DNA from 4 places in the Quadrisphaera sp. KR29 genome. Region 1 is predicted to be linked to each of the others. Evidence: riboswitches for the same ligand, from Rfam matches in the RefSeq annotation. Region 1 holds a riboswitch; each other region holds the start of a gene.

Region 1 (4,120 bases):
GACCGCGGCCGGGACGCCTCAGGGGGCCGCCGGCTTCACCGTCATGACCGGGCAGGGCGCCTCCAGCAGGATCCGGGTGGCGTTGGCGCCCAGGATGAGCTTGCCGACGCTGGAGCGGCGGCGCAGGCCGATGACCACGAGGTCAGCGCCCTCCGCGGCGGCGATGACCTCCTCGGCGGCGTCGCGCACCGGCCCCGGCGGGAGCACCCGGTGCTCCACGGCCAGACCCTCCAGGGCCGCCGCCATCTCCGGCTCCGGGGTGGGCTCCCGGGCGGTGTCGACGACGAGCAGCGAGGTGCCCCTCAGCGCCGCCTCCTGCGCGGCCCGGGCCAGCGCGGCCCGCCCCTCGTCGGTCCCGGCGAAGCCCACGACGACCGTCATCGCACCCCCATCGCTCCTCCGCTGCTGACGGGCAGCCGGCGGCACGGCGCGCTTCGCCGTGGGGCGAACCTACCCACTCCCGCGGCGGCCGCGCCCCGCGCGGGGGCCGGGCGGCCCGCGGGCTCAGCCGCCGAACAGCTCCCCGGCGACCTTGGCGATGGCCTCGCTCTCGATGAGGAAGCCGTCGTGCCCGTACGGGGAGGCCACCACGTCCAGCTCGGCGCCGGGAACGCCCTCGGCGAGCTCCTGCGAGAGCGCCACCGGGTAGAGGCGGTCGGTGTCGACGGCCACCACCCGCGTGCGCGCGGTGACGCGGGCCAGCGCCGCCGCCGTGCCACCGCGGCCCCGCCCGACGTCGTGGCTGTTCATCGCCTCGGTCAGCACCACGTAGGAGCCGGCGTCGAAGCGGCGGACGAGCTTGTCGGCGTGGTGCTGCAGGTAGGACTCCACCGCGAAGCGGCCTCCGCCGCCCAGGGGCTGCTCCCCCGGCTGCGCCGAGCGCCCGAAGCGGGCGTCCAGCTCCGCAGCGGACCGGTAGGTGGTGTGGGCCACCATGCGGGCCAGCCCCAGGCCCCGGTGCGGGCCCTCGCCGGGGTCGGCGCCGTGGTAGTCCCCCCCGGCCCAGCCCGGGTCGGCGCGCACGGCCGCCAGCTGCGAGGCGCACCAGGCGATCTGGTCGGCGGTCGCCCGTGCCGTCGTGGCCACCGCCAGCAGCCGCTCCACCTGGTCCGGGTGGGAGGCGGCGTGCTCCACGGCGCGCATCCCGCCCATCGACCCGCCGACCACGGCGGCCCACCGCCGCACCCCGAGCGCCTCGCCGAGGGCGCTCTCGGCGGCCACCTGGTCGCGGATGGTGAGGTAGGGGAAGCGGCTGCCCCACGGGCGGCCGTCGGGCGCCGCCGAGGAGGGGCCGGTGCTGCCCTGGCACCCGCCGAGCACGTTGGGGGCCACCACGAACCACCTGTCGGTGTCGATCGCCAGGCCCGGCCCGACCAGCTCCGACCACCAGCCGGGCGTGGGGTGGCCGGGACCGGCCGGCCCCACGACGTGGCTGTCGGCGGTCAGGGCGTGGCAGACCAGCACGGCGTTGTCGCGCTCGGGGCTCAGGCGCCCCCAGGTCTCGTAGGCCAGCCGCACCGCGGGCAGGGAGCCTCCGGCCTCCAGCGCGAGCGGCCCCAGGTCGGCGAACCGGCGGTCGCCGACGGGGTCGCCCTCGCGCCACCCGCCGGAGACCGGGGGCAGCGCGGGGCCGGGTGGGGCGGGGACCTGCCCGCGGGCGGCGCCGCTCATGCGCCCTTGGCCGCGGTGAAGCCGGCCTCGAGGTCGGCCAGGACGTCCTCGACGCCCTCCAGCCCGACGGCGAGGCGCACCAGGCCCGGGGTCACCCCGGCGGCGCGCTGCTGCTCGGCGTCGAGCTGGCTGTGCGTGGTCGAGGCGGGGTGGATGACCAGGCTGCGCACGTCGCCGATGTTGGCGACGTGGCTGTGCAGCGACAGGCCCTCCACGAACCGGCGCCCGGCCTCGGCGCCGCCGTCGATCTCGAAGGCGACCACCGCGCCGACGCCGCGCGGCAGCAGCCGCTGGGCCCGCTCGTACCAGGGGCTGGAGGGCAGGCCGGCGTAGGAGACCGAGAGCACCTCCGGGCGCTCCTCGAGCCAGTGCGCCACGCGGGTGGCGTTGGCCACGTGCCGCTCCATGCGCAGGCTGAGGGTCTCCAGGCCCTGGGCGATGAGGAAGCTGTTGAAGGGGGCCAGCGACGCGCCGAGGTCGCGCAGCAGCTGCACACGCGCCTTGAGGACGTAGGACAGGTTGGCCCCCAGGGGGCTGCCGACCCCGAGGTCGCGGGCGTAGACGAGGCCGTTGTAGCTGTCGTCGGGGGTGGTGAAGCCGGGGAACCGCTCGCCCTGGCCGTAGTCGAAGCGCCCGCCGTCGACGATGACGCCGGCGATGGCCGTGCCGTGGCCGCCGAGGTACTTCGTCGCCGAGTGCACCACGACGTCGGCGCCGTGCTCGAGCGGGCGCAGCAGGTACGGGGTGGCCACGGTGTTGTCGACGACGAGCGGCACGCCCACCTCGTGCGCGACGCCGGAGACGCCCGCGATGTCGAGCACGTGCGAGCGGGGGTTGGAGACCGTCTCCGCGAAGAACGCCTTCGTCCGCGGCGTGGCCGCGGCCCGCCAGGCCTCCAGGTCGTCGGGGTCCTCCACGAAGGTCACCTGGACGCCCAGCTTGGGCAGGCTCCGCTTCAGGAGGTTGTAGGTGCCGCCGTACAGGGCCGCGCTGGCCACCACGTGGTCGCCGGCCTCGGCGACGTTGAGCAGCGCGAGGGTCTCGGCGGCCTGCCCCGAGGAGACCGCCAGCGCGCCCACGCCGCCCTCGAGGGCGTTGACGCGCTGCTCGACCACGTCGGTGGTCGGGTTCATGATCCGGGTGTAGATGTTGCCGAACTTCTTCAGGGCGAACAGGTCCGCGGCGTCCGCGGCGTCGTCGAAGACGTACGACGTGGTGGAGTAGATCGGCAGCGCCCGCGCGCCGGTGGCGCTGTCGGCCGTCTGGCCGGCGTGGATCTGCTTCGTCTCGAAGGACCAGCCGTCGTTCACAGGAGTCTCCCCGACCTCAGGGCCAGGGCGCGGCGGCCCAGCGGTCCGCCGGGCCGTGGCCCGCGCTTGCCGCAGCCCCGGACGGGGAGCGACCGGGTCATCACCCGGGGCACCCCACCGCGGGCGGGGGTTGCCGGCCAGCGAGCCGGGGCTTCGCGCTGGCGCTCATGACCTGCTCGGAGGATAGGCAGGCCCGCAGCGGGCCTCCACCTCGTCTCAGCATGTGGACGCCTCTGGGTGCCCCGGCAGCTCACCACCGCCCGTCCGGCCCTCCTGCCGGCCCCAGCGCCGGCTCCCGGCCCGGTGGGGGCAGGCCCACGCTGACCGCCTGCAGCACCAGCGCGGACAGGGAGTGGGCGGGGTCCAGCTCGAGCGCCGCCTGCGCCCACACGCCCGCCGCCGGTGACGCCCCGGTGCACCAGGCCACGTAGGCGGCGCAGCCGGTCGCCGCGGCCCGCCAGCGCGCCGGAGCCCGGCGGGCCAGCTGCTGGAGCACCGCGAGCGCGGCGCCGGGGTCCGCCGCGGGCGCCAGCGCACCGGCGAGCTCGGGCAGCGCCTGCGGGACGGCCACCGCGAGCAGCTGGTCGCGCAGCGGCAGCCGGCGCAGCGCGGCCAGCAGCACCGCGACCTCCGCGGGGGCCAGCCGCAGGCCCGCGCCGTCGCGGCGGGACTGCGCGGTGAGCAGGTCGCGCCAGTCGCGCAGCACGTCGCGCTCGGCAGGTGGCCTGCGGCGGGCGCGGGAGGCCAGGGCGGCGCCGACGGCGGCCACGTCCGCGGCGCTGCCCGGGCCGCCCTGACCGCCCGAGCCGCCCGAGCCGCCGGCGCCTGCGCCGGCTGCGGGCGGGACGGCGGCCACCGAGCGGCGCAGCCCCAGCTCCCAGCTCTCGCGGTCAGCGGGGAGGACCCTGCCCGCCAGCACCATCTCCGCCGCCACCTGCGTGGCCTCCCTGCCCTGCAGGGACCGTCCCGAGGCGGGGCAGCAGGACCGGTCGCAGGCGTAGGAGTACAGCCGTCCCCGGTGCACCAGCCACGGCTCCGGCTCGACGCCGGCGGCGGCCAGCGCGGCGCACACCAGCTCGGCGCGCGCGGACCCCGGCAGCCGCAGCAGGCCGGCCAGCGGGGCGGGCGCGCCGCGGTCC
Region 2 (4,120 bases), on a different contig from region 1:
TCCCGTCGCCTGGGCGCGGCGGGTGGCGTTGCGGGCGGCCGTGCGGCGGGTGGTGCGGCGCTTCGCGGGCATGGGAGGCCTCTCAGGGGACGGGTCAGGAGAGCGGGTGGCGGTGAGCGGGGCGTGCCGGTGCTCGAAGGGTGGGAGGCACCCCCGACAGCGCGACACGGACGGAGCAACGGGGCGCTGCCCCGGCTGCTGAGGCGCTGGGTGTCAGCCGTCGACGGGCGTGCGCTAGGCGCCGACGCAGCCGCCGGCGCGGTGCTCGCGTCGCAGCCGGTCGGCGTCGAGCCAGGTGCTCGGCCGGCGCCGCCAGCCGCAGCGCTGGCAGGTGACGGTGCAGCCGGGGTGGTCACGGTTGGTCGTCGTGCCGGTGACGAGCACCCACTCGGGGCCCCCGAGCTGTGGGAGGACCCGGTGGCCGTGGGCGCGCAGGAGCGACGTCTCGGAGCGGCCGTCGTCGTCCTGGTCGACCAGCAGTCCGCACGAGCACGTCGCGCGTCCACCGACAGCGATCCACAGCACCTCGTGGACGCCCTGGCTCTGCCCGCGGTCGATCGCGTGGAGCCGGCCGCGCGCCTTCCACCGGATGAAGGCGGCGCCGCGGGACTCCGCCGGCTGCTCCAGGCGGTCGCGCTCCTCGCCGCTGACGCGGACGCTGTCGTCGTACCCCGGCTCCTGCGCGGGCTGCTGCTCGCTCATCGTCGTCCCGTCAGCCTGCGAGGAGCTCGCCGAGGGCCCCGCCGCAGGCGACGGCGTCGAGGCGCTCGTACAGCTCCTCGCCCTCCGGGCTGCGAGGGTGCAGCAGCGCGCGGCGGGTGCCGGCGTACAGCGAGGCCTCATCGGCGCGCAGCAGCGCCTGGACCGCCCGCCGCAGTGACGGGTCCATGACCTCGACCGTCGCGCTCACCCCGGCGAGCGCCTCCTCCCACCGGAAGCGCTCGCGGGCGGTGAGCCGCCGGCGGGTCGGGTCCAGCGGCTCCCAGCACAGGGCGGCGGTCACCTCGGCGTTCTGCTCCTCGACCCACCGGGCGAGCAGCTGGGCCTGGGCCCGCCGAGTGCTCGGCCAGCGGCGGACCACCGGCGTGCCGATCTCGTCCCCGGTGCCGCGGACGAGCACCGCTGCGCGCCCGGCCCGCTCGACGACGCTGCCGCCGTCCCAGCTGGTGATCTCGTCGTCGCTCCACCACAAGGAAGAGGCGATGACGTCGCTGCCGCGCAGGCCGCCGTCCTCGCCGTCGGCGAGGAGGCAGAGCAGGTCCGCGGCGCGCGGGGCACTGCTCGTGGCGGAGGGGAGCCTCAGGACGACGACGGCGGCGCCGTTCACCGACGCGCTCCGGTGGAACGGGACGGCGCCCTGGACGTCGACGTCCTGCTCCTCGTCGGGTCCGCCCTCGTCCCCGGTGGCCGGATACTCGGGGCCGCCGCCGAGGGACGGGCGCAGCAGCCCCGCCAGCTCGTGGCGCGACAACTCCGCCTCGGTGACGCGGTAGTGCGCGTCCTGGTCCGGCAGCAGAGCGGTGAGCGCGCGGCTGGCCTTCAGCAGCGCGGTGAGGTCCCGGTGCGCGGGGATGTCCACGGGCTGCCAGGGCAGGTCGCGGCCCCCGTCGTTGAAGGGTACCGAGACCGGCAGCCACGGGGTGGCGTCGACAGTCAGCTCGCCTGTCGGCTGGCGCACCACCCGCTGGAACAGGCGCTCGCGGGCGGGGCGGCGGCGCTCGACGCGCAGGACGACGTCGTCGCGGCCGGGGGTGTTGAGGGGTGCAAGGGACATGAAAGCCTCCGGGTCCTCTGAGGAACCCCTCGGCCGCACCGTGGAGATTCCGCTGTGACCGAGACGGACGCTCGGCCAGCTCTACCCCTGGGGCACCTCCGCGGAGGAGGAGGCCGTGCAGCAAGCCAGGTACTTGTCACTGCAGCTCGTGAGCCAGCGAGAACGGTACGGCAGAGCGCCGTGCCGAGGGGGTGACGTGCGTGCTGACGGGCGATGCCGGCGCTGAGGCGGCCGCGTCGGTCACGCTTCGTTAGCGAAACGGCTTGCACCGAGGCGGTGCTGCGCCTGGCGGGGGCCTTCACGCGCGCCCTGGGGCGCCCGGACGCCGAGGTGGCCCTCGCGGGCCTGAACCCGCACGCGGGGGAGTCGCGCCTGTTCGGCGACGAGGACGCCGACGTGCTAGCGCCCGCCGTCGCCGCCGCCCGCGCCCGCGGCATCAACGCGGTGGGCCCGCTCCCCGCTGACGCGCTGCTGCCAGCGGCCGTGAAGGGGCGCTACCAGATGGTCGTCGTCTGCTACCACGACCAGGGCCACGCGCCCTTCAAGGCGGTGTACGGCGACCAGGGCGTGAACATCACCGTGGGGCTGCCGGTGGTGCGGGTGTCGGTCGACCACGGGACGGCGTTCGACATCGCCGGCACCGGTGTCGCGCGAGAGGCGAGCCTGGTGCTGGCCTGCGAACGGGCCGCGGAGCTTGCGCCGGGTGGGACCTGGTGTGGCGCGCGGCGCAGGAGGCCGCCGACCAGATGTCGAGCTGACCCAGACGAACTCGTCGTCGACAGTGGGCTCGAGCAACCACGGCGTGGCGCCCCTGTGGCCGAAGTGCGTCATGGAAGGGTCGTGCGCCGGATCAGCCGGTCGATGACGGGGGACGACATCATGCGCAGCGGAGCGAAGTGGATTGCTGCAGTGGCCGCTGCAGCTGCCTTGACAGCGGCGACAGCGTCAGCGGCACAGGCAGCGGACAGCACCCGCGTTTTCGGCGACGACCGCATCGCCACCGCTGTCGCGGTCAGCCAGGCCACCTACTCCGGTGACAACAAGGCGTACACGGTCTTCGTGGCCTCGGCGGCGAACTGGCCCGATGCACTTGCCGCCAGCGCGATCGCCGCGGAGAGGAAGGCGCCTCTGCTGCTCGTGCCTGCCGATGGCGCACTGCCCTCCAACGTTGTGGGAGAGCTGAAGCGGCTCGACCCACTCAGCATCTACGTGTTGGGCGGGGAGCGGTCGATCAGCGGTGTCGTGGAGAGCCAGCTCAAGGACATCGCCTCCGTCCTGCGGCTCGATGGTGACGACCGCTATGAGACCGCCGCTGACGCCGCCTTCATCGCCGGTGACCGAGGCAAGACGATGTACGTAGCATCGGGCGAAACCTTCGCCGACGCCCTCGGCGGGGGTACCGCCGCCGGGCGGGTGGGTGGCGCGCTCGTGCTGACGCAGCGAGACAACCTCCCCGACTCCTTGGCCGTGAACCTTGAGTACATCAAGCCCAGCAAGGTGGTCGTGATGGGCGGCCCGAACGTGATCTCCGACCGTGTGCTCGAGCAGCTCAAGACCCGACTTCCCGGTGTTGCCGTGACACGCACTTACGGGGACGACCGCTACGCCACCGCGGCAGCGGCGAGCAAGGAGGTCTACCCGGCCAAAGCGTCGACGGTTCTCCTCGCCAGCGGTACCAACTTCCCTGACGGGCTCGCTGGCGCTGCCGTGTCCGGGCCGACGAATCGCCCACTACTTCTCACGCAGAAGGAATGCGTGCCCGCATCAACCCTCGTCGAGATCCGACGGCTGGGAGCGACCAGCGTTGTCGTCCTCGGAGGTTCCGGTGTGGTCAGTGACGCTGCGGCCTCATTGACGCCGTGCTGACCACCTGAGGCTCCGCGTGGTCCACTCGAAGGCTCAGCGCGCGGCGCGAGAAGGCCTCGTCCGCAAAGTAGCCCCTCGGGTGTGACCGGCAGATCACACTCAACGGGCTACTCCTGGCGGTCGCTAACACTCACAGACGTGGAGCCACAGCCCCGTACGTTTTGGTGGGGCGGTCATCCCACAGGTGCGCGTGCTCGGTGAGCCGCTTTGTCCCCTGACGCCGCCAGGTCGAGTTCCGCCCAGCCACCCCGGCTGCTGTACCGACCTCGGAGACAACCCAGCCGTCGGAGCTGACGATGCTCGTGCCTTCGTTTCACTCCACCGCGCGCTCGGTGCCGGACCTGTCCGCGCACGCGATCGCCACGCAGTTATGCGCGCCGCCGCTAGGGCGATGACTAACTGCGGCACCCGCGTAAGGTCAGGGCGCCGTCCGTCAATAGGCGGGACTCGAGGTCGTCGATGAAAAGGCGACGCGACCCA
Region 3 (4,120 bases), on a different contig from region 1:
CCAGCCAGCCCTGGTCCTTGATGACCAGGCTCAGCGGGTTGTAGGTGGCGAAGTCGAGGGTGAGGGTGCGCGCCTGCTGGCTCCCCGAGGAGGAGGCGCTGCCCGCGGCCGCGGCGGGCGCCGCGCCGGAGGCGTCCTCGCCCTGGGCGCACGCGGCGAGGCCGGCGGCGCCGAGCGGGGCCAGGGCGAGCAGCCCCAGCAGGGAGCGGCGGGAGGGGTGGGCGGGCAGGGCGGGGCTGGGCACGGGGGGCCTCCGGAGGTCCGTCGAGGTGCGGGCGGGCACGGGGTGGGTCAGGGGCAGGGACGGGTCAGGGGTGCTGCGAGGGGTGGTGCGAGGGCCGCGGCGCGCGGCGGGGGCGGGGACCGTGCCGGGCTCAGGCCCGGGGGACCCCGAGCAGCTCGAGCAGCTCGGCGCGCAGCGCGGCCAGGTGGGCGTCACCGCGGTCGCGGGGGTGCGCCACCTGCACGGCGGTGGTGCGCAGCACCCCCGCCCCGGCCTCGGGGGCAGCGCCCTCCGGGCGGCCCAGGACGACGACGCGGTCAGCCAGGTGGAGGGCCTCGTCGACGTCGTGGGTGACGAGCAGGACGGTGGTGGGCGTGGCCGCCAGCACCTCCAGCAGGAGGTCCTGCATCGTCAGGCGCGTCAGCGCGTCGAGCGCGGCGAAGGGCTCGTCCAGGACCAGCACGCCCGGGCGGCGGGCCAGCGCCCGCGCCAGGGCGGCGCGCTGCGCCATGCCTCCTGAGACGCTGCGCGGCCGGTGGCCGGCGAAGCGCGACAGGCCGACGACGTCGAGCAGGGCCGCCACGCGCTCGCGGCCCTCCTGCGCCGGGGTGCCGCGCGGCAGCCCCAGGGCGGTGTTGCCGGCGAGGGTGCGCCACGGCAGCAGGCGCGGCTCCTGGAAGGCGACGGCGCAGCGGGGGTCGTGGTCGCGCACCGGGCCGCCGTCGAGCAGCACCCGGCCGGCGTCGGGGGAGTCCAGGCCGGCGACCGCGCGCAGGAGCGTCGACTTGCCGCACCCGGAGGGGCCCAGCAGGGCCACCACCTCTCCTGCGGCGACGTCGAGGTCCACGCCCTCCAGGACGACGTGGTCCCCGAAGCGGCGGCCGACCCCCTCCAGCCGGACGGGGACCGGCGAGCCGGCCCCACCGGCTGCCGAGGGGTGCGGGGGCTGGGCGGCGGCCCCGGTGCGGGTGCGCGAGGGTGCGCTGACGGCGCTGGACACGACGGCCTCCATCGGTCCTGGCGGTAGCACCGGTCCGAGGGAGCACCTCGGGTGGTTGCTGCGGCGTCGCTGAGCCAGGTCTCTCGGCCGCTCGGGATGGTCGGGCCCGATGGTACGGGGTCCGCGGGGCAGGTCGGCCCTCCAGGTCCCCCGCGGAGCCCCGCGGCGGCTGCGGGGCCGGTCCCGGTCCGGGCCGGGTGCTCGCCCGGGGGCTGCGGCCCGTGACGGCCCGTGCCCCCGCGGCGTCCGCTCGGGGGAGGGTCCGCGCCCGCGCCGGTGACCGCGTCGCCCGGTCGGAGTGCTGCTCGGTGGACAGGTCCCCGCGCGCCCGACAACCTCGCCGACGTGGACACCGCGACGGAGCAGCTGATCGCCTCTCTCGAGGCGCTGCTCGACGCCGCCAGCCTGGACGGGCCGACCACGCAGGTCGTCCCACTGGAGGACTGGGCCGCTGAGCAGGCATGATGGCGGTGTGGTGACGGCAGGCGCGCGGCGCGGGCGAGGTGACCTCGAGCGGGAGGTGCTCGCGGCCCTGGGCGCCGCAGGAGCCCCCGCCACCCCCGCGGAGGTGCGCGAGCGCCTGGCCGGGGACCTCGCCTACACCACGGTGATGACCACCCTGGCGCGCCTGCACGAGAAGGGCCTGGTGCTGCGCGAGCGCGACGGGCGGGCGCACCGCTACCGGGTGGCCGACGCCACCGAGGTCGCCGCGGCGCGGATGCGCCGGACCCTGGAGTCCAGCGAGCGCCGCGAGGCGGTGCTGGCCCGCTTCGTCGGCGACCTCGCCCCGGAGGACGTGCCCGTGCTCGAGCGGCTCCTGCGCGACGCCGAGCGGCGCGGCTGAGGCCGCAGGCGGTGGTCTACGCCCTGCAGGCGCCCCTGGTCGCCAGCCTGTTGCTCGCGCTGGGAGCCCCGGCGGTGGCGCGCCGGTGCCCGCCCCGGGCCGCCACGGTGGTGCTCGCCGCGTGCGCCGTCGGCTGCGCCCTGACCACCGCGCTGGTGCTGCTGCTGCACCTGGTCGTGCTGGTCGCCCAGCTGCCCGCGGTCGCCGCCCGGGCCGCGTACGACGCGGGCCGCCTCGCCCACCACGTGCCGGTGCCGCAGCAGGCCTCGCTGGTGGCCGTGGCCGTGCTGCTGGCCGGTGCGCTGCGCGCCGCTGCGCTGCACCGGCGCCGCGCGCTGGCCCTGCGGGCGGCTGACGACCTGTGCGCCCGCCTGGGCGGGCGGGTCGGGGGCGTCGTGGTCGTCGACGACGGCGCGGAGGCCTTCGCCCTGCCCAGCCGGGGAGGACGCGTCGTGGTGTCCCGGGCCCTGCTGGAGGCCCTGCCCGGTGAGGAGCAGGCGGCCCTGCTGGCCCACGAGCGCGCCCACCTGCACGACCACCACGACCTCCTGCGCGCCGCCACCGCGTGGTCGGCCGCGCTCGACCCCCTGCTGGCGGGCCTTCCCGCGGCGGTGCGGTACGCCAGCGAGCGGTGGGCCGACGAGGCCGCCGCTGCGGCGCTCGGTGGTGACCGCCCGCTCGTGGCGCGCGCGGTGGCCCGCGCCGGGCTGGTGCGCACGGCGCTCGAGGGCAGGGCGGCGTGGGGCAGCGTCGCCCTGGCCGGCGGCGAGGGCGACGTCGTCCGCCGCGTGCGGGCGCTGCTGGCGCGCCGGCCCTCCAGCGGCCGTCCGCTGCTGGCCGCCGGGGCGCTGTGCCTGGCGCTGCTGGTGGCCGCGGGCGGCCACGCCGTGGAGGACACCGCCGAGGTCCTCCAGCACGTGCGCAGCGGTGGCCAGGAGGCGGAGGGGCTGGCCTCGGTCCACCTCGTGCACCAGGCGGGTCACCGCGCCCTGGAGGAGCTCACCCCGTAGCCGTCACCCGTCCGGAGCAGCGGCCGCGCCGGTCGTGAAGGGCGTCACCCCCGATGTACTACTACGTTGCGAGTAGTAGATCGGGGGAGATGTCGTGCACCAGCTGTCACCGGCCGCCCGCCCGCGCCACCGCGCCCACCTCCGCGTGGTGCCGGTGCCGCCGCCGGGTCCGGGCGGCGCCGCGGGGAGCGGCTTCCGCGGCGACGTCGAGGGGCTGCGCGCCGTGGCGCTCGGCCTGGTCCTCTGCTTCCACGCGGGCGTCCCCGGTGCCGGCGGAGGGCGCCTGGGCGTGGACGTCTTCTTCGTCATCTCCGGCTTCCTCATCACCGGCCTGCTCGTGCGCGAGGTCGAGCGCACCGGGAGCGTCCGCCTGGCCGCGTTCTACGCCCGCCGGGCGCGCCGGATCCTGCCCGCGGCCGTCGTCGTCCTCGTGGTCGCGCTGGCGACCACGGGGGCGCTGGCGCCGCAGCTGCTCGCCAGCACCGGTCGTGACGGCTTGGCCGCGGCGCTGCAGGTGGCGAACTGGCGCTCCGGACTGGCCGACCCCGTCCAGCTGTCGGGCGAGGCCGAGGCCAGCCCCCTGCTGCACTACTGGTCGCTGGCGGTGGAAGAGCAGTTCTACCTGCTGTGGCCGCCGCTGGTGCTCCTGGCGCTGGCCGCGGCGCGGCGCCGGGGGAGCTCTGTCCGGCGGGCCGTGGCGGTGGCCGCCGGCGCCGTGGTCGCGGTGTCGCTGGCCTGCTCGGTGCTGCTGACGCCCGTCTGGCCCGCGCTGGCCTACCTGGCCACCCCCACGCGCGCCTGGCAGCTGGCCACCGGCGCGCTGCTGGCGCTGGCCACGCCCCGCCTGCTGCGGCTCGCGGCGGGTGGCCGCGGTGGCGCGCTGCGGCGCTGGGCGCCGGCCGCGGGCTGGGGGGCGCTGCTGGTGGTGCTGACGAGCGCTGCCTGGACCGGCGGCGTGGCCTACCCCGGCTGGGCGGCCCTCGTGCCGACCCTGGCCACCGCGGCGGTCGTCGCCGCGGGCACCCCGGGACTGGGCGGCGAGC
Region 4 (4,120 bases), on a different contig from region 1:
TCGAAGATGCGCATCTGCGGCGGCTTGTGCGCGGACGGCGATGACCTTCTCGTGGCGGGGAGTGCCTGTGAGGCCACCAAGACGGTGACGCAGTGCTCGATGGACACAGCCCCCCAGCGGTCGCAACGTCGCGGCGGCTGCATCGCCGCGCCGAAGGGGATGGTTGCACAAAAATTGCGCGTGGTCTCCCAGCGGTCCGAGCTTCCCCGCGTCGGCATCAGTCAGCCCGCGGGCACTGCCCCCATTGTGTGGGCTGTCACCGTCCCCGTTCCCTGACGCCTTCGGCATCCACCACCGCAAGGCCGCTCTTCCCCTCGGTCACGAGCGCCTCCGGACCAGGCCGTCCCGGCGACCACGTGACGTCGCCGTGAGCAATGATCCATGCTGGCGACGCTCGAGTGCTTCGGGATGCCTTGGCCACTGGGGTGTCCAATGCATTAGCCGTGCCGTGATGTGTGCTCTCCAGCGGCGAGCTCGACGCGGACTTCCCGCCAGCCCTGGAGCTTGTCGCCGGATGAGGCGCTGGAGAGCACGACGGCGGGTCGGTTTTCGTCTGCTCGGATCGGCGCAGCTGCCGCCGACGCCGGTTGTAGGCCCGCCAGCCTGGTCCGCTGCCCTGCCCGGAGGTCGATGAGGCGCGCCAAGAGCGGCTGACGACGCTTCGGGACTCGTGCACCTCGACGGTCAGCTCGGCGCCGGCGTCGGCGACCTCGTGGCTGTTGGGCTCGCAGTTGCAAGGAAGCGCGGCGTTGCGGCCTTCGCGCATCTCCACACCGGAGCGACCGTGGCCTCGATGGTGACGGAGGACGTCATGTCCGCCGCCTCGTGTCGTGATCGCCAGCACCAGCACGCGAAGGCGGCAGCGGCTCGTCCTGTCGTGCTTTCGCCCACAGCCGTGTGGAGTGATCAGAACTATTGACCGCTGAGCCCGCTTCGCCACTCTGACCGGCGCGCTGTCGGCCCACACGTTGTGATGGCCCGCGAGCGAATGACTCCGGGCAGCGGGCACACTGGGGACCGTGACTGACGAGGACGTCATCTACGGCTGGTACGCGTTCCATGAGACGTGGGCTGTCATCGGCGCCGAAGACGCAGAGCTGCTCGCCGGCGCGGTGCAGCGAGCACAGGCTGCGACCACGGTCGGCGAGATGCGCGCGGTCTACACGGACGTCGGCGACGGCCTCTTGCCGGCGACAGCAGACGACTGGCTGTCCGACCTCGAGGACGATGACGGCGACGTGGACGACGCTGCGGAGTACAGCTGGAGTCAGTTGCCAGGCGTTGAGGACGGGGATTGGCCACCCATGCCGTCTCGCCTCACCCTCGCACTGCCACAGGACGTGCTCAACGACCTGCGCCAGCTCCCTGGGGTGAAGCATGAGGACACGGTTCTCAACGGTGACTACCTTGTCATCCCACGGGCTGCCGAGGCGGACTTGGTCAAGGTTCTCACCACGCACAGATACCGCGCGAAGCGAGACGACGCCACCGTGTACGCCCTCGCCGGTGGGGATGCGCTGTACGGATGACGATGGCCTTTCGTTTCCTGGCTGCCTTCAACGAGGTCGAGAACCACCTGCGTGAAAAGCTGACGGCCAGGCACGGTGAGCGCTTGTCGGAGCTGATCCGATGGGGGCAGGACGAAAAGCTTCTCACTCAACAGCAGAGCAGGGAACTGTCCACCCTGGCCAGTCTCCGCAACGCTCTGGTGCACGGCAGGTACATCAACGGCCGTCCACTCGCTGAGCCGGTCCCCGAGGTCGTCAGAGCCATCGAGAGGCTTCGGGAGCGGCTGCTCCGCCCGGCCAAGGCTCGCGACGTGCTGGACCTGGCGCGGCCAGCGACGTTCGCGCCAGACGACCTGTTGTCCGAAGTCCTCCTGGTCGCCGCCTCGCACCAGTACTCGCAGTTCCCCGTGTACGACGCCAAGGACGGTTACTCAGGGCTGCTGACCACGGACGGAATTGCTATGTGGTTGGGCGCCAACCTGACCCCACCTGGCATCGGTCTCGTCGAAGACGTCCCCATCAGGGACCTTCTTCCGCACGTCGAGCAGGTCGATGCGGCGGTGTTCGTGCCGGTGACCATCACCGCTGCTGATGCCGCGACTCGGCTGCAGCACGGCGGTCAGCGAGGCCGCCCCGCTGTCGCGCTGTTGGTGACGGAGTCTGGACAGCGGAGGGAGCCGCTGGTCGGCCTCATCACGACGGCAGATCTGCCCCAGTTGCTGGACGCTGCTGGATGACGTTCGTCAATGGTCGACAGGGGCGACGCAGAGCAGCAGATCGCCGGACCGCATGAGGTTGAGGTCCGGGTGCAGACGTACCGGCGCTCCGTCTGACAGCAAGCCCCCCAGCGCGGCGTGGTGCCAAACCGTCATCCGCCTGCCGGACGTCCACAGGTCGAGCGCGATGGTGTGCACATCGGTGTCGAGGTGAGCCAGGGCGTCGACCCAGCGGTCCGTGCCCTGCCGGCCCAGCCTCGCCTGGATGGGGTGTGTGCGATGTCCCGGCAGGAACAAGCGGCATCCGGTCGGTAGATCGCCATCGCCGCGACAAGGAACCATGACATGCGCTCCAGCTCTGCGGCTCGTGCCGCGGTCGTTGCGCCTGCCGGCCGGTCGGCGCCGGTTCATCACTCGAAGCACCCTGACGAGGGGTTGCTGCGCAGCAAGTCGAGGCTTGTCGCTGCGGCTCGTGAACCGAGAGCACGATATCTATGCAGGGCTGTCATTGACAGCCCTGCCATTGGCGGGTGCCGCGATGTCATGCTTGGGAGGGGTGGCCCTCACGCTGCCCACCTGACACGGTGAACAGGTGCCGCGGTGCCTACCCGAAGACCCCAGCTTCGCCACCAGCACGGAGAAGATCGTCTGGCAGAAGCTCCGCGACACGCTCGGCGAGGAAGACCTCCTGGTGGCCAACCAGAGGGTCACCACCCACGAGAAGGACCACGAGCTCGACGTCGTCGTCGGGCTCGCTGGTCACGGCGTCGTGGTGCTCGAGGTCAAGGGCGGTGAGGTCTGGCACGACGGCTTCGACTGGCACCAGCGGGCGGCCGGCAGCGAGAAGGTCATCCACCCCGCGGCTCAAGCGCGAGACGGCATGTACGCCCTGCGGGCGCTCATCGAAGGCTCTGCGGAGTGGCGGGGCACCTCGAAGCAGCGCTTCAAGTGGGGCCACGCCGTCGTGCTGCCCACCACGTCGCTGGCCGCGGGCTTCTCGGCTCCGGACCTCCCGCGCTGGGCCGTCGCGGACAGGAACCAGCTCGACGGTCTGGTGCCGTTCCTCAAGGACCTCCTCGCGCAGCAGGGCACGGGGAACCGGCAGGCGCAGCGAGCCGACCTAGACCTGCTCGCCGAGGAGCTGGCCGGTCGCAACCTCCCGCAACGCGATGTGGTGGCTCAGGCGCTTGAGCACGAGGCGCAGGTCGACGTCCTCACCAGCACGCAGTTGGCGCTTCTCCGAGCCGCTCGGCTTCTGCCGCGTCTCGAGGTCCGTGGAGGAGCGGGCAGCGGCACGACGTTCATGGCGCTGGAGCAAGCGCGACGGCTCGGCCAGGACGGCCAGCGGGTGGCACTGCTGTGCTACTCCCTGGGCCTGGCGAGCTACCTCCAGCGCGCGACCGGCGCGTGGAAGAACCACAAGCACCGGCCCCAGTACGTCGGCGTCTTCCACGACCTCGGCGCGAAGTGGTCGGGCCAGCCGCACAAGGGTCGCGAGGACGCCGCCTACTGGGAGCACGAGCTTCCGGCTCGTATGACGGAACTGGCGCACGCGCTGCCACCGGGGCAGCGCTTCGACGCCATCGTCGTCGACGAGGCGCAGGACTTCGCGCCGGCGTGGTGGGAGCCGCTCGTCGCCTCGCTCTCCGACCCGGACACCGGAGGCCTCTACGTCTTCTCCGACGAGGGGCAGACGCTGTTCCCTCGGTACTCACGCCCTGAGCTGGGGCTGGTGCCGCTCGTTCTGGACGACAACCTGCGGAACAGCAAGCAGATCGCGACGGCGTTCTCCCCGCTCGTCGGCTCGCGGATGCAGCTGCGCGGGGGCGACGGCCCGCAGGTCGAGTTCCGCGCGTGCTCACCGGACGACGCCGTGGGTGAGGCCGACGACGCGGT

What was found. A riboswitch is a leader RNA that binds a small molecule or an ion and turns the genes downstream of it on or off. The one in region 1 is predicted to bind S-adenosylmethionine.
Region 2: linked by a shared signal. The riboswitch ahead of ACUN9U_RS16050 (hypothetical protein) and the one ahead of ACUN9U_RS08885 (bifunctional o-acetylhomoserine/o-acetylserine sulfhydrylase) in region 1 are both predicted to bind S-adenosylmethionine.
Region 3: linked by a shared signal. The riboswitch ahead of ACUN9U_RS16165 (ABC transporter ATP-binding protein) and the one ahead of ACUN9U_RS08885 (bifunctional o-acetylhomoserine/o-acetylserine sulfhydrylase) in region 1 are both predicted to bind S-adenosylmethionine.
Region 4: linked by a shared signal. The riboswitch ahead of ACUN9U_RS15970 (hypothetical protein) and the one ahead of ACUN9U_RS08885 (bifunctional o-acetylhomoserine/o-acetylserine sulfhydrylase) in region 1 are both predicted to bind S-adenosylmethionine.

The regions. Positions count from the first base shown of each region.
Region 1 covers NZ_JBQXXG010000007.1:189,008-193,127, forward strand. The annotation lists gene ACUN9U_RS08875 (universal stress protein) at 19-381, opposite strand; gene metX (homoserine O-acetyltransferase MetX) at 505-1,671, opposite strand; gene ACUN9U_RS08885 (bifunctional o-acetylhomoserine/o-acetylserine sulfhydrylase) at 1,668-2,981, opposite strand; SAM riboswitch class IV at 3,039-3,154, opposite strand; gene ACUN9U_RS08890 (DUF4192 family protein) at 3,232-4,120, opposite strand, start outside.
Region 2 covers NZ_JBQXXG010000021.1:43,977-48,096, reverse strand. The annotation lists gene ACUN9U_RS16060 (hypothetical protein) at 1-72, opposite strand, end outside; gene ACUN9U_RS16055 (hypothetical protein) at 235-702, opposite strand; gene ACUN9U_RS16050 (hypothetical protein) at 713-1,774, opposite strand; SAM riboswitch class IV at 1,821-1,928, opposite strand; partial or broken gene ACUN9U_RS16045 (4-hydroxythreonine-4-phosphate dehydrogenase PdxA) at 2,042-2,532, shown strand; gene ACUN9U_RS16040 (cell wall-binding repeat-containing protein) at 2,636-3,640, shown strand.
Region 3 covers NZ_JBQXXG010000022.1:10,620-14,739, forward strand. The annotation lists gene ACUN9U_RS16160 (aliphatic sulfonate ABC transporter substrate-binding protein) at 1-244, opposite strand, end outside; gene ACUN9U_RS16165 (ABC transporter ATP-binding protein) at 375-1,223, opposite strand; SAM riboswitch class I at 1,229-1,326, opposite strand; gene ACUN9U_RS16170 (BlaI/MecI/CopY family transcriptional regulator) at 1,696-2,067, shown strand; gene ACUN9U_RS16175 (M48 family metalloprotease) at 2,079-3,077, shown strand; gene ACUN9U_RS16180 (acyltransferase family protein) at 3,172-4,120, shown strand, end outside.
Region 4 covers NZ_JBQXXG010000021.1:15,815-19,934, reverse strand. The annotation lists gene ACUN9U_RS15980 (hypothetical protein) at 1,020-1,529, shown strand; gene ACUN9U_RS15975 (CBS domain-containing protein) at 1,526-2,245, shown strand; gene ACUN9U_RS15970 (hypothetical protein) at 2,252-2,521, opposite strand; SAM riboswitch class IV at 2,595-2,702, opposite strand; gene ACUN9U_RS15965 (ATP-binding domain-containing protein) at 2,817-4,120, shown strand, end outside.